Linked DNA regions of Rhodopseudomonas palustris. The protein of the gene in region 1 binds, or shares a complex with, the protein of each later gene. Links are inferred from orthologs where the notes say so. Each region holds a gene or a part of one and is shown on either strand. Other genes may lie near its edges.

Evidence for each region. Proteins that work in one complex are often made in the same cells at the same time.
Region 2: the proteins of FLL57_RS09250 (region 1) and dnaN are in contact, whole or in part, in a cryo-EM structure (PDB 8GIZ), measured with the Escherichia coli proteins. The link is inferred for Rhodopseudomonas palustris from one-to-one orthologs.
Region 3: the proteins of FLL57_RS09250 (region 1) and FLL57_RS19515 are in contact, whole or in part, in a cryo-EM structure (PDB 8GIZ), measured with the Escherichia coli proteins. The link is inferred for Rhodopseudomonas palustris from one-to-one orthologs.

The regions. Positions count from the first base shown.
Region 1 is NZ_CP041387.1:2,021,343-2,026,798, forward strand. Bases 2,479-5,456 are described here. They hold FLL57_RS09250 (DNA polymerase III subunit delta'), read left to right. Parts: upstream 2,479-3,428; coding sequence 3,429-4,484; downstream 4,485-5,456. Other genes in these bases: FLL57_RS09240 (D-alanyl-D-alanine carboxypeptidase family protein), read left to right, coding at 2,479-2,737; tmk (dTMP kinase), read left to right, coding at 2,740-3,432; metG (methionine--tRNA ligase), read left to right, coding at 4,565-5,456. Outside these bases: FLL57_RS09230 (septal ring lytic transglycosylase RlpA family protein), read left to right, coding at 1-357; FLL57_RS09235 (alpha/beta fold hydrolase), read right to left, coding at 402-1,349; more of FLL57_RS09240, read left to right, coding at 1,496-2,478. UniProt on the Escherichia coli protein: Part of the beta sliding clamp loading complex, which hydrolyzes ATP to load the beta clamp onto primed DNA to form the DNA replication pre-initiation complex.
Region 2 is NZ_CP041387.1:4,938,555-4,942,739, reverse strand. What follows is about bases 1,240-4,185. They hold dnaN (DNA polymerase III subunit beta), read left to right. Parts: upstream 1,240-2,126; coding sequence 2,127-3,245; downstream 3,246-4,185. Other genes in these bases: recF (DNA replication/repair protein RecF), read left to right, coding at 3,433-4,185; dnaA (chromosomal replication initiator protein DnaA), read left to right, coding at 1,240-1,882. In the rest of the region: FLL57_RS23430 (hypothetical protein), read right to left, coding at 1-167; more of dnaA, read left to right, coding at 464-1,239. UniProt on the Escherichia coli protein: Confers DNA tethering and processivity to DNA polymerases and other proteins. Acts as a clamp, forming a ring around DNA (a reaction catalyzed by the clamp-loading complex) which diffuses in an ATP-independent manner freely and bidirectionally along dsDNA.
Region 3 is NZ_CP041387.1:4,239,307-4,243,467, reverse strand. Bases 1,240-4,161 are described here. They hold FLL57_RS19515 (DNA polymerase III subunit gamma/tau), read left to right. Parts: upstream 1,240-1,727; coding sequence 1,728-3,596; downstream 3,597-4,161. Other genes in these bases: recR (recombination mediator RecR), read left to right, coding at 4,044-4,161; FLL57_RS19510 (YbaB/EbfC family nucleoid-associated protein), read left to right, coding at 3,618-3,938; FLL57_RS19525 (HIT domain-containing protein), read right to left, coding at 1,240-1,268. Also shown: nudC (NAD(+) diphosphatase), read right to left, coding at 1-844; more of FLL57_RS19525, read right to left, coding at 849-1,239. UniProt on the Escherichia coli protein: Part of the beta sliding clamp loading complex, which hydrolyzes ATP to load the beta clamp onto primed DNA to form the DNA replication pre-initiation complex.

The DNA of each region.
Region 1 (5,456 bases):
GGCGAGCCCGCGCCGGCGCCGACCGGAATCCGGATCGCTTCGGCCAAGCCGTTCGTGCCGGACTTCGGGGCGAGCAGCAGTGCCGGCCGGATCCGCGGCGACGTTCCGCTGCCGGAAGGGCGACCGTATTCGCTCGGCAATACTGCAGCGGATGTCGCATCGGTCGGTGCGACTTCGGAGATCTCGGCTTCGCGCAGCAGCCGCTCGGACCGGCACGCGTTGGCGCCGAATCCGCGCGCGGTCTCTTACAATGTCGGCTCCGAAGAGGCGCGGGACGAATACCGGCCCGCGAGCACGGCATCGTCGCGCGGCGGCGACCAGATCGGCCAGTTGTTTTCGGCCCGCGGCCTGTACTGATCCTGCACTGATGTCGACTACGGTGCTGCGCGCCCCGCTGCAGCTCAGTAGTTATCTTTCAGAAACGCGACCAGGGCCGCATTCACTTCGGCGGGCTTCTCCTGCTGAATCCAGTGGCCGGCGCCGTCGATGATCAGCTTTCGCTTCAGGTTCGGCAGCACCCGCTCGATCGCGGCGAGGTGCTTGCCGCTCATCTTGTCTGAGATCACCGGGTCGTTGCTGCCGGCGATGAATGCCGACGGCTGGTGAATCTGCGCGCCCTGCCAGGGCGCGGTCAGATCCCAATTGCGGTCGATGTTCCGGTACCAGTTGAGCCCGCCGCGGAAGCCGCTCTTCTTGTACTGCTCGATAAAATAGGCGAGTTCGGCCTCGCTCAGCCAGCTCGGCAGCGGCAATGTCGGGGCCGATCGGCCGATGAAGCCGCGGCCTTCCGGAACGAATAGCGACCGCGCCGGATCGGAGAAGCCGCCGCACAAGATACCGCGCATCGTCGCGGCGATGTCGCGCTCGAGCTCGGCTTCGGCGACGCCGGGCGTCTGGAAATACTGCCAATAGAAATTGGTGACCCCGGCGGCGCGCAGCAGATCGAGCGGCCGGCCCTTGCCGCGCCACGGCGGCGGTACGCTCAGCCCAGCCACCACGGCGAACAGGTCGGGCCGAAACTGGGCGGCGTGCCATGCGACCGGCGCCCCCCAATCGTGGCCGATGATCGCCGCGCGACTTTCGCCAAGCTCGGCGACCAGCGCCACCATATCGCCGACCAGATCGAAGATGCTGTAGGCTTCGACCGGCTGCGGCGCCGAGGAGCGGCCGAAGCCACGCATGTCCGGCGCCGCCACCCGATAGCCGGCCTCGGCCAATGCGCAGATCTGGTGCCGCCACGAATATGACAGTTCCGGCCAGCCGTGGCACAGGATCACCAGCGGACCATCGCCCTGCTCGCGCACGAAGAGGTCGATGCCGTTGACTGCAATGGTCCGGGTCGATGCCATCGTTGTGTCCGCCCTGATTGTTCTTGGAGTTTATGTGGAAGCGAAGGCGCGCTCACGGTAGGATTGATCGTTCGTCACCACAATCGAAAACGGCCGCGCGAGTTGCTTGGCTGTGGCGATTGCAACGCTGTTTCGGAATTCCATCGATGGCCGTTCTGACTTCGCTGCTCGATGCGCGCCGCTTCATGATGCGCGGCCTGCTGGCGGGCCTGATCGCCGTTGCACTCGGTGCCGGGCCGGCAACGGCCGCGAACCAGAGCGTGCAGGGCGCCAAGAAGGAGGAGGGCGGCTTCGAGGCGCAGGCCCCGACCGCGATTCTGCTCGACGCTGAAAGCGGCAGCGTGCTGTTCGAGAAGAACGCCGACGAGTTGCGCGCCCCGTCCAGCATGATGAAACTGATGACGGTCGAGGTGGTGTTCCATCTGCTCAAGACCGGCGCACTGCAGCTCGCCCAGGAGTACCGCGTCAGCGAGAATTCCTGGCGCTACGGCGGGGCTCCGGCCGGCGGCTCGACGATGTTCGCCGAGATCCACAGCAGCATCTCTGTCGACAATCTGCTGCGCGGTGCCATCATCCAGAGCGGCAACGATTCCTGCATGGTGCTGGCCGAGGGGATTGCCGGCAGCGAGGCTGCGTTCGTTGAACGTATGACCAAGCGCGCCCGCGAGCTCGGCCTGACGCAATCGACCTTCGGCAACTCCACCGGGCTGCCAAACCCGGACAACAAGATGAGCGTGCGCGAACTCGCCAGGCTCGCCCGGCACATCATCCTGACCTATCCCGACATGTATGCGCTGTTCGGCGAGAAAGAGTTCACTTGGAACAAGATCCGCCAGACCAACCGAAACCCGTTGTTGAACGCGCTGCCGGGCGCCGACGGATTCAAGACCGGCTTCACCAAGGAGGGCGGCTACGGTCTGGTGGGCTCCGCGGTGCAGAATGGGATGCGGCTGATCGTGGTGGTGAACGGCCTCGAAAGCGCCGATGACCGCGCCAGCGAGGCGAAGAAGCTGCTGGAATGGGGGTTCCGCAATTTCGAATCGCGGTCGCTGTTCGCCAGCGATGCGACGGTCGGCTACGCGCGGGTGTTCGGCGGCGACAAGCGCTACGTCCCGCTGACCCCGGCCGAACCGGTGAGGGTGATGGTTCGTCGGAACGGCAGCGACAAGTTGCTGGCGCGGATCGTGTATCAGGGGCCTGTGCCGGCACCGGTGGAAGGCGGCCAGCGCATCGGCTTGGTGCGGGTATGGCGCGGCCCCAACGTTGCGGTCGAGGTTCCGCTGAAGGCGGCCGAGGCCAATCCGGTCGGCTCGACCATGCGGCGGGCGCTCGACGGCGCCAGCGAGCTGATGATCGGAGTTCTCCGGGCCAGCATGGCGAAGCTCTGACCATGGTTCAAAAGAAACCGATAAGCCCTTCGTTGCGCGGGCGCTTCATCACCTTCGAAGGTGGTGAGGGAGCCGGCAAATCGACCCAGATCAGGTTGCTGGCGAAACGGCTGGAGAAGGCCCGGCTGCGCACGCTGGTCACCCGCGAACCGGGCGGCTCGCCCGGTGCCGAGGCGATCCGCAGCGCGCTGCTCGCCGGCATCGGCAAACTGATCGGCGGCGCCGACGCCGAAGCGCTGCTGTTCGCCGCCGCTCGTGACGACCATGTCCGCACGCTGATCGAGCCGGCCCTGGCGCGCGGCGAATGGGTACTGTGCGACCGGTTCTACGATTCCACCCGCGCCTATCAGGGCAAGCTCGGCGCGGTCAGGCTTGAGCTGCTCGAAGCGCTTCAGCAGGTGACGATCGGTGATATGAAGCCCGATCTCACCGTGATCCTCGATATTCCGGTCGAGATCGGACTGGCGCGCGCGGCAGTGCGCCGAGGCAGCGAGACGCCGGACCGGTTCGAATCCGAGGCGATCGACTTTCACCGCGGCCTGCGCGAGGTGTTCCGCCAGATCGCTGCGCAGGAACCGGAGCGCTGCGTGCTGATCGACGCCAACGCCGAACCGGAGGAGGTCGCCGACCGGGTGTGGCAGGCGGTGCGGCTGCGGCTGCTGGAGCCGGCGCGGCGCGGGGCGAAAACGGCATGAGCGCACGCAAGGCCGCCGGCAAAGCGCCGGCGCCGGAAAGCACAGTCCGGCACCCGCGCGAAACCACAGAGCTGTATGGCCATCACGCCGCCGAGCAGGCATTGCTCGGTGCCTATCGGGGCGGCCGGATTGCCCATGCCTGGCTGATCGGCGGTGCGCAGGGAATCGGCAAGGCGACGCTCGCCTACCGGATGGCGCGGTTCGTGCTGACGCATCGCGACCCGCAATCGGACGCGGTGCAGGGCGCCGCCTCGCTGGCGATCGACCCCGACCATCCGGTGGCGCGCCACATCGCCGCTGAGGCGCATGGCGGCCTGCTGACGCTGGAGCGCTCCGTCAACGACAAGGGCGTGCTGCGCAACGTCATCACCGTCGATGAATCCCGCGAGACGATCTCGTTCTTCGGCGCGACCGCGGCGATCGACGGCTGGCGGGTGTGCATCGTCGACACCGTCGATGACCTCAACGCCAATTCGGCCAACGCGCTGCTGAAGGTGATCGAGGAGCCGCCGCAGCGTTCGCTGTTTCTGCTGCTGTCGAACGCGCCGGCGCGCACGCTGCCGACCATCCAGTCGCGCTGCCGCAAGCTGATGCTGCGGCCGCTTGCCACCGCCGACGTGATCGCGGCCGCAGCGGATGCGGCCGGTCTCGACCGCGATGATCCGCAGCTCGGCGAGGCCGCCGCAGCGTCGGAAGGAAGCGTCGCCCGCGCGCTGATGTTGATGGGCGGCGGCGCATTGACGCTGCAGCAGACCACGACGGCGCTGCTCGACAGCCTGCCCAACGTCGACCCGCGCGCGCTGCATGCGCTCGGCGATGCGATCGGCGGCACCGACCGCGCCACGCTGCAGGCGTTCGTCGACGGCGTCGACCGCTGGGTCGCCGGCAAGCTGCGCACGCCCGATCCGAACGCGGAACTGCCGCGCCTTGCACGGCTGGCGGAGGTATGGGAAAAGATCGGCCGCGCCGCACGCGACACCGAAGCCTACAATCTTGAGCGCAAGCCGCTGGTATTTTCGGTGTTCGGGCTTCTCGCGGAGGCGGTGCGCTGACGCCGATCCGGCGATCGATCGCCCGGCATGGTCAGCGCCGCCGCGCTCAACCGATCCAGATTTGAAAGGCGTCCGCGCAGATGGCGCAGCGAAATTCATTCTACATCACCACGGCGATCTCCTATCCGAACGGCGCGCCGCATATCGGCCACGCCTACGAGGCGATCGCGACCGACGCGCTGGCGCGTTTCCAGCGGCTCGACGGCCGCGACGTGTTCTTCCTGACCGGCACCGACGAGCACGGCCTGAAGATGATCCAGACCGCGCAGCGCGAGGGCATGACGCCCGCCGAGCTCGCCGCCCGCAACGCCGGCCGCTTCCGCGACATGGACGACCGCTTCGGCATCTCCTACGACCGATTCATCCGCACCTCCGAGGAGCAGCATCACGCGTCCGTCCAGGAGGTCTGGAAGCGGATGCAGGCGAGCGGCGACATCTATCTCGACAGTTATTCCGGCTGGTACTCGGTTCGCGACGAAGCCTATTACGCCGAAGACGAGACCGTCGTCGGCGAGGATGGCGTGCGCCGCGGTCCGCAGGGCACGCCGGTCGAATGGGTCGAAGAGAAGAGCTATTTCTTCAAGCTGTCGGCCTATCAGGACCGACTGCTGAAGCTCTATGAGGAGCAGCCGGACTTCATCGGCCCCGACGCGCGCCGCAACGAGGTGATCAGCTTCGTCAAGGGCGGGCTGAAGGATCTGTCGGTGTCGCGCACCACCTTCGACTGGGGCGTCAAGGTGCCGAGCGATCCCGAGCACGTGATGTATGTCTGGGTCGACGCGCTGACTAACTACATCACCGGCGTCGGCTTCCCGGATGAATCCGACAAGAACTGGCACTACTGGCCGGCCGACGTCCACGTCATCGGCAAGGACATCATCCGTTTCCATGCGGTGTACTGGCCGGCGTTCCTGATGTCGGCGGGCATCCCGATCCAGAAGCGCGTTTACGCCCACGGCTTCCTGTTCAACA
Region 2 (4,185 bases), 2.9 Mb from region 1 along the record:
CATGTGGAGGCGTTCGCGCAACGAACGATCTTCAGGCGAATGACGGCATCGGCATTTTTCGTTAGCAGCGTATCGACGGCAGCGATCGTCATGGTGAGAGCATCGACGCGGATCTTTTTTGGCGATGTCTGGCCGCGCGCGAGCGCGGCGAGAGGGGGAGGTTTCATGAGCACCTTGGTCGACGTATCATTCGAACCTGCCGATCTTCCGGTTGAGTCTTCCGCCTTCGCGGCACATTCGTTTTTGATCAGTCGCTGCTGCGCTCACACTCCGGTTTATCCGTCGAGTCCTCCGCTGAGCTGACCTTTTTCCATCTCTCTTCGGCCCTGATCTGACGTCGGCTGCTTCAGCCGAACCGGCGGAGCTTTGGCCGATCTCGTCTCGCTGGTCGCAGCGACGGCGTGAGCCGTCATGGCTTCGCCGCTGCGATGGCCCTTCACTCTGGAATTGAAAAGCTACTGAAATGTCGAACATGGAACAGGATCGCTGGTCGCGCGTGAAAGGCCGGTTGCGCTCGAGCGTCGGAGAGGACGTGTATTCGAGCTGGTTCGCGCGGATGGACCTCGAGAGCGTTCAAGACGAAAGCGTACATCTGTCGGTGCCGACCCGCTTCCTGAAGAGCTGGATTCAGACGCACTACTCCGACAAGGTCTTGTCCTGCTGGCAGGCCGAGCTGCCGGACGTCAATCGCATCGACGTCACCGTACGCTCCCCGGCGCGCTGTTCTGCGCCGGCCAAGGAAGCACCGGCGCAGGTGGAGAGCCGCCGCGACGAGCAGAAGTCCGCGGCCGAGCGCAGCAACGGCGCGACCCCGGTATCGGCCAATCACGACGCACTCGGCGGCTCGCCGCTCGACCCGCGGCTGACGTTTGCCAGCTTCGTGGTCGGCCGCTCCAATACGCTGGCGCACGCCGCCGCCAAGCAGGTGGCCGAAGGCCGCCGCGGCGACCCGGTGATGTTCAACCCTCTCTACATCCATTCCGGCGTCGGTCTCGGCAAAACTCACCTGCTGCAGGCGGTGACCTGGGCGGGCAATGCCGGCAGCGAGCGCAAGGTGCTGTATCTCACCGCCGAGAAGTTCATGTACGGCTTCGTCGCCGCGCTGAAGACGCAAACCTCGCTGGCCTTCAAGGAAGCGCTGCGCGGCATCGACGTGCTGGTGATCGACGATCTGCAATTCCTCCAGGGCAAGACTACCCAGGCCGAATTCTGCCACACCCTGAACGCGCTGATCGACGCCGGTCGCCAGGTGGTGGTGGCGGCCGACCGGCCGCCGTCCGATCTCGAAAGTCTCGACGAGCGGGTGCGCTCGCGGCTCGCCGGCGGCCTCGTGGTCGAAATGGCGCCGCTCGGCGAGGATCTGCGCCTCGGCATCCTGCGCTCGCGCGTGGTCGCGGCCCGCGCCCATCACGTCAGCTTCGACGTGCCGCAGCCGGTGCTCGAGTATCTCGCACGCACCATCACCCATAACGGTCGCGATCTCGAAGGCGCGATCAATCGCCTGCTGGCGCATTCCAAGCTGAACAATCAGCCGGTCACGCTGGAAATGGCCGAGCATGAAGTCCGCGACCTGATCCGCCCCTCCGAGCCGAAGCGGATCAAGATCGAGGACATCCAGCGCATCGTCGCCCGGCAGTACAACGTCAGCCGCTCCGACCTGTTGTCGTCGCGTCGGACCGCCAATGTGGTGCGACCGCGCCAGGTCGCGATGTATCTGGCCAAAACACTGACGCTGCGCTCGCTGCCGGAGATCGGCCGCCGCTTCGGCGGACGCGACCACACCACGGTGCTGCACGCGGTCCGCAAGATCGAAGGACTGGTGTCGAAGGACAATACGCTGTCCGACGAAGTCGAATCCCTGAAGCGCCAGCTTCAGGAATAGGCGCCTGGCCGCCGCCGCCACAATGGGCATCATGGCCAGCCTGAATCCCGGGGAAATTTGGGCCGGCGGCGGCTGCGCGCTCTTGCGCGAGCCGCACAACCACGCCACCCTGCGGACCCCCCGCGGGTCCGGGTGACCTCAGCGGGTGCCAATGGCCTTGGCGCCGCATCCGGCTGCCGGGCCTCCTCCATCATATCCGGCAGCTTCATCACACGATGCGGGCGCGGAGCAGGCGGGTTTTGCAATGAAGGTCACGGTCGAACGCGCGCAACTGTTGAAGTCGCTGAGCCACGTGCATCGCGTGGTCGAGCGCCGCAACACTATCCCGATCCTCGGCAACGTGCTGGTGCGCGCCGAAAACGCCCAGCTCGCGCTCAAGGCGACCGACCTCGACCTCGAGGTGACGGAAACGCTGCCGGCCGAAACCGCGACCGCCGGTTCGACCACTGTACCGGCCCACATGTTCTACGACATCGTCCGCAAGCTACCGGACGGTTCGCAGATCGTGCTGGAGAGCGACGGTGACCGTTCGGTGCTGGCGATCCGCGCCGGCCGTTCGCGGTTCACGTTGCAGACCCTGCCGGAGAGCGATTTCCCGGATCTCGCAGCCGGCGAGATGAGCCACGCCTTCCGGCTACCGGCGTCCGACGTCAAACGGCTGATCGATCGCACCCAATTTGCGATCTCGACAGAAGAGACCCGTTACTATCTCAACGGCATCTATCTGCACACGGCCGGCAGCTCCGGCGCCGCGAGTTTGCGCGCGGTCGCCACCGACGGACACCGTCTGGCGCAGCTCGACCTGACGTTGCCGAGCGGTGCCGACGGCATGCCCGGCGTGATCGTGCCGCGCAAGACCGTGGGCGAGGTGCAGCGGCTGATCGAGGACACCGAGGCCGAGATCGGGATCGAGTTGTCGACCGGCAAGATCCGCTTCACGCTCGGAAATGTCGTGCTGACCTCCAAGCTGATCGACGGCACGTTTCCGGACTACGGCCGGGTGATTCCGCAGAACAACGACAAGGAACTCCTGGTCGACAAGAAGGACTTCGAGGCCGCGGTCGACCGCGTCTCGACGATCTCTTCCGAACGCGGCCGCGCGGTGAAACTGGCGCTGTCCGCCGGCAAGCTGGTGCTGTCGGTGACCAATCCGGATTCCGGCAGCGCGACCGAAGAACTCGAGGTCGAATACGCCTCCGACCCGCTCGATATCGGCTTCAATTCACGTTATCTGCTCGACATCGCCGCGCAGATCGAGGGCGAGGTCGCGGTGCTGAGGCTCGCCGACCCTGGCTCGCCGACCCTGATCCAGGATCGCGATTCCAAGAGCGCCCTGTACGTCCTGATGCCGATGCGGGTGTAAGTCGAGGCGCCTCAATAGCACCATCGTCATCGCCCGGCTTGACCGGGCGACCCAGTATTCCAGAGCGTCATTCCAGAGCGTCTTGGGTACCAGCGAACGCTCTGGGATGCTGGACCCTCCGCTTTCGCGGAGGGTGACTGCAGTGCCAGTTGCAGTCCCTTGCAACTCCCCCAAAGCAAGCTATTGCATGATCGCCGCCCGCATCACACGCCTGACGCTGACGCATTTTCGGAACTATCGCTCCGCGTCGCTGACCACGACCGCCGACCAAGTGGTGCTGGTCGGGCCGAACGGGGCCGGCAAGACCAATTGCCTCGAGGCGGTCTCGTTGCTGGCGCCGGGCCGCGGTCTGCGCCGCGCCAGGCTGGAGGACATCGCCGGTCACGAAGGCGACGGCTCCTGGGCGGTGTCGGCCGAGGTCGAAGGCGCGCTCGGGCTGGCGACGCTCGGCACCGGGATCGAGCCGCCGCGCGGCGATGTCGCCACGACCCGGCGATGCCGGATTGACCGCGAACCGGTCGGCTCGGCGGCGGCGTTCGGCGATCATCTGCGGATGGTGTGGCTGACGCCGTCGATGGACGGACTGTTCATGGGCGCCGCGTCGGAACGCAGGCGCTTCTTCGATCGCCTGGTGCTGGCGATCGACAGCGGACATTCGGCCCGCGTCTCCGCCCTCGATCGCAGCCTGCGGTCGCGCAATCGCCTGCTGGAAGACATCCGCAACGCGGATTCACATTGGCTCGACGCGATCGAGCGCGAAACCGCGGAATTGGCGATCGCAGTCGCGGCACAGCGCGGGCAGACCGCGACCAAGCTGGCCGCCATGATCGATGCCCGCGGCGCCACCTCGGCGTTCCCGTCCGCCAGGATCATACTGGACGGCTGGATGGAGAGTGCGCTGGCGTCAGAACCGGCAACCGTCGTCGAGGACCGCTACCGC
Region 3 (4,161 bases), 2.2 Mb from region 1 along the record:
TCAACATCTGCGCCGCCTCGTCACGGGAAAACCACCGCGCGTCTTCCAGTTCCGTGAGATCCACGGTGATGGCCTCGGTGGTGGCGATCGCGGTGCAGGCGATCATCAGCGACGACGGATACGGCCATGGCTGCGTCATGTAGTAGCGCACGTCGCTGCACAGAATGCCGGACTCCTCGACGATCTCGCGGCGCACCGCGTCTTCGATGGTTTCAGCCGCCTCGACAAAGCCGGCGAGGCACGAATACATCCCGGTCGGGAATTGCTTCTGCCGGCCGAGCAGGCAGCGATCGCCGTGCGTCACCAGCATGATCACCACAGGGTCGGTGCGCGGGAAGTGCTCGGCCTTGCAGGACGGGCAGTCGCGTTTCCAGCCGCCCTGCGCCATCGCGGTGCGGGCGCCGCAATTGGCGCAATAGCCGTGGCGCTGGTGCCAGTTGACCAGCGACTTCGCCATCGCGATCGCCGAGAGTTGCTCGACCGGCAGAACTCCCTGCATCGCAAGACCGCGCAGCTCGGCGAGACCGGCGTCCGGCCGCCCCGCGAGCCTGTCTGCGGCCGGGGCGCCGATCCCCATGCCGAACACGGCAGCGCCGTTGCGCAGGCCGAGGAAGATCGTGCCGGGGTTGGCGCCGAGTGCCAGCGCCTCTTTGATCGTCAGCTCGGCCCGCGGACCGGCGGGTTCGTGCTTGACCAGCAGCGAATCGCGATGAACCACAAAGGCGCGGGTGTCGCCACGCTCCTCCATCGCCATCAGCTTGGCGTCGTTGCCGCGCAGATGCGCGGCGCGGTCGAGCACGTGAGTGACGAAAGCGGGCTGGCCGAGCGGAAACGAGGTGCTCATCGGCTCAGCTCAGCCAGATCTTGCGGCGGAGCAGGTTGATGAACTGCTGCACCTCTTCGGGATCATGCGCCAGAGGCGGCATCACGCCCCACACCGGCCGTGGCCAGGCGGCGTCGCTGGAGCGGCGTGCGATGATGTGAATGTGGAGCTGCGGCACCAGATTGCCCAGCGCCGCGACATTGAGCTTGTCGCATTTGGAGACTTCCTTGAGCGCGCGGCTCACGCGGGAGATCTCGGTCATCAGTTGCGCCTGCGCCACCTCGTCCAGGTCGATGATCTCGCTCGCGCCTGCCCGCCGCGGTACCAGCAGGAGCCACGGATAATTTGCGTCCTTGATCACCAGCACGCGGCTGAGCGGCAGATCGCCGATATTGATGGTGTCTTGTTCGAGCCGGGAGCTCAGCGACCAGTCGGAGGGGGACATTGCGGTTCCATCGGCCCGTTAGCGGAGCGTGGGCTCTTGTCTGTGGCGGGGACGGCCGCGAGGCCGCCTCGCAGTCATACCAAGCCGTCCGGACCGGCGGAAGCGCCAGCTAGCCGAAGGTCCAAGGCGGCGACCTGCGACTTGCATTCGGTTCGGTTTGGCGCCAAATAGGCACCGGGAGATTGGCGGTGGACGAGCCTCTCGCCAACCGGGTCAGGTCCGGAAGGAAGCAGCCCTAACGAGGTCTGGATCGGGTCGCTCGTCAGTCTCCTACCTTATCTTTCGGCCGTGCTGCCCTCGGATATGGGGCGCTGCGGCCGGACCAGGGTGGATCAGGACCGGCGGATGCCGGTCCGGTGCGAGGGGTGTTCCGGGCCAGCCGCATGATCCTGCCCCGTCCCCAGCGCCCCGTTTGTTTCCGCAATCCGGCGCCACAGACACAGCATTGCGGACCGACCGATGAGTGACACTGGCCTTTCTGCGAGGCCGCCCGCCGCTCCCGAGCAGCCGGCCAGCGTGAGCACGCCGGGCGGTGCCTATCGGGTGCTGGCGCGGAAATATCGCCCCAACAGCTTCGAGGATCTGATCGGCCAGGAAGCGGTGGTCCGCACCGTCTCCAACGCGTTCGATACGGGCCGGATTCCGCAGGCCTGGATTCTCACCGGCGTCCGCGGGGTCGGCAAGACCACCACGGCGCGCATCCTGGCGCGGGCGCTGAACTACGAATTGCCGGACGGCTCGGTGAAGGGGCCGACCATCCACATGCCGGTGCACGGCGTGCACTGCAAGGCGATCATGGAAAGCCGGCACATGGACGTGCTGGAGATGGACGCCGCCTCGCACACCGGTGTCGACGACGTCCGCCAAATCAACGACAGCGTGCGCTATGCGCCGGCTTCTGCGCGCTACAAGGTCTACATCATCGACGAAGTTCACATGCTGTCGACGGCGGCGTTCAACGCCTTCCTGAAGACGCTGGAGGAGCCGCCGGAGCACGCCAAATTCGTGTTCGCCACCACCGAGATTCGGAAAGTCCCGGTGACGGTGCTGTCGCGTTGCCAGCGCTTCGACCTGCGCCGGGTCGAGGCCGATGTGCTGATGAACCACCTGTCGAACATCGCCCAGAAGGAAGGCGTCGAGGTCGAGCCGGAAGCGCTCGGCATCGTGGCCCGCGCCGCTGAAGGCTCGGTGCGCGATTCGCTATCGCTGTTCGATCAGGCGATTGCGCATGCCGCGGGCGTGGTGCGGGCGGATGCCGTGCGGCAGATGCTCGGGTTGGCCGACCGGACGCGAGTGATCGAATTGTTCGATGCGCTGGCGCGCGGCGACATCGCTGCCGCGTTTGCCGAATTCCGCGACCAATACGACACCGGCGCTGACCCGGTGGTGGTGCTTTCCGATCTCGCTGAGTTCGTCAATTTCGTCACCCGCGTGAAGATCGTGCCGGCGATCGCCGACAATGTCGCGTTCGGCGAAACCGAGAGGGTGCGCGGGCGCGAGTTCGCCGCCAAGCTGTCGATGCGGGTGCTGTCGCGGATGTGGCAGATGCTGCTGAAGGGTGTCGCCGAGGTGCAGGGCGCGACCCGCCCGGCCGCCGCCGCCGAGATGGTGCTGGTGCGGATCGCCTATGCGGCCGATCTGCCGACCCCGGAGGAAGCGCTGCGGATGTTGCAGCAGAGCGGCGGCGGCGATGCGCCGGCGATTCCAGGCGGTGGCGGCACGCGCGGCGGCTCGTCCGCGCCGGTGGCGTCGGCGGCCTCGCTCTCCGCCCCGAGCGCGGCGGCGTTGCCGCGCAGCGCCCCCACGATGAGTGTGGGTGGTGCGCCGACGATGCTGCGCGGCGGTCTCGACAATGCGGCGCGCTCCCCGGTCAGCGCGCCGGCGCCCGAGCCCGAACCACCGGCGCTGAAGATCACCACGTTTCCGCAGCTCGTCGCGCTGGCGTCGGAGAAGCGCGATGTGATGACCCGTCTGGCGCTCGAAGCCGACGTGCGGCTGGTGCGGATCGAGGACGGGCGGCTCGAACTGGCGCTGGAGCCCACCGCGTCGCGCAGCCTGATCAACGAACTCGGGCGCAAGCTCGAGCAATGGACCGGCCGGCGCTGGACGGTGATCGTCTCCAACGCGCCCGGCCAGCCGACGCTGCGCCGGCAGAGCGAGGCGCAGCAGAACGAGCGTGAGCGGGCGGCGGAGAACGATCCGCGGGTGCAGGAAGTCCTGGCGCGGTTTCCCGGCGCCAAACTGACGGTGCGGCGGCTCGCCTCCGAGCCGGTGGAGATCGAGTCTGATATGGACGATCCCTCCGAGCGAATCGACGAAGACGACTAGCGATCTGAAAGGAATCCGATCATGGCTGACTTTCTCGGCATGATGAAACAGGCGGCGCAGCTTCAATCGAAGATGAAGGCGATGCAGGCCGAACTCGACCAGATCGAGGTCGAAGGGCTGTCCGGCGGCGGCCTCGTCAAGGTGCGGATGAGCGCCAAGATGGAGGTGCGTGGCATCTCGATCGACCCGTCGCTGATCAACCCCGAGGAGCGCGAAGTCCTCGAAGATCTTCTGGTGGCGGCGCATGGCGACGCCCATCGCAAAGCGGAAGCGGCGATGCAGGAGAAAATGCAGGCGCTGACCGGGGGCCTCGGCCTGCCGCCTGGACTCGGCCTGGGTTAGTCTTTTCCGGCCTTTCGATTCGCCCCACCAAACGCCCGTCTCCGTGACGAGACCGGCGGAAGCCGTGCGTCGCGCGTCCGACCACCGAACGGAGACGAATTCCCGATGGCCAGTTCGGTCGCAGGCCCCGAGATCGAACGTCTGATCCAGTTGCTGGCGCGGCTTCCCGGATTGGGGCCGCGGTCGGCGCGCCGCGCCGCGCTGCATCTGATCAAGAAGCGCG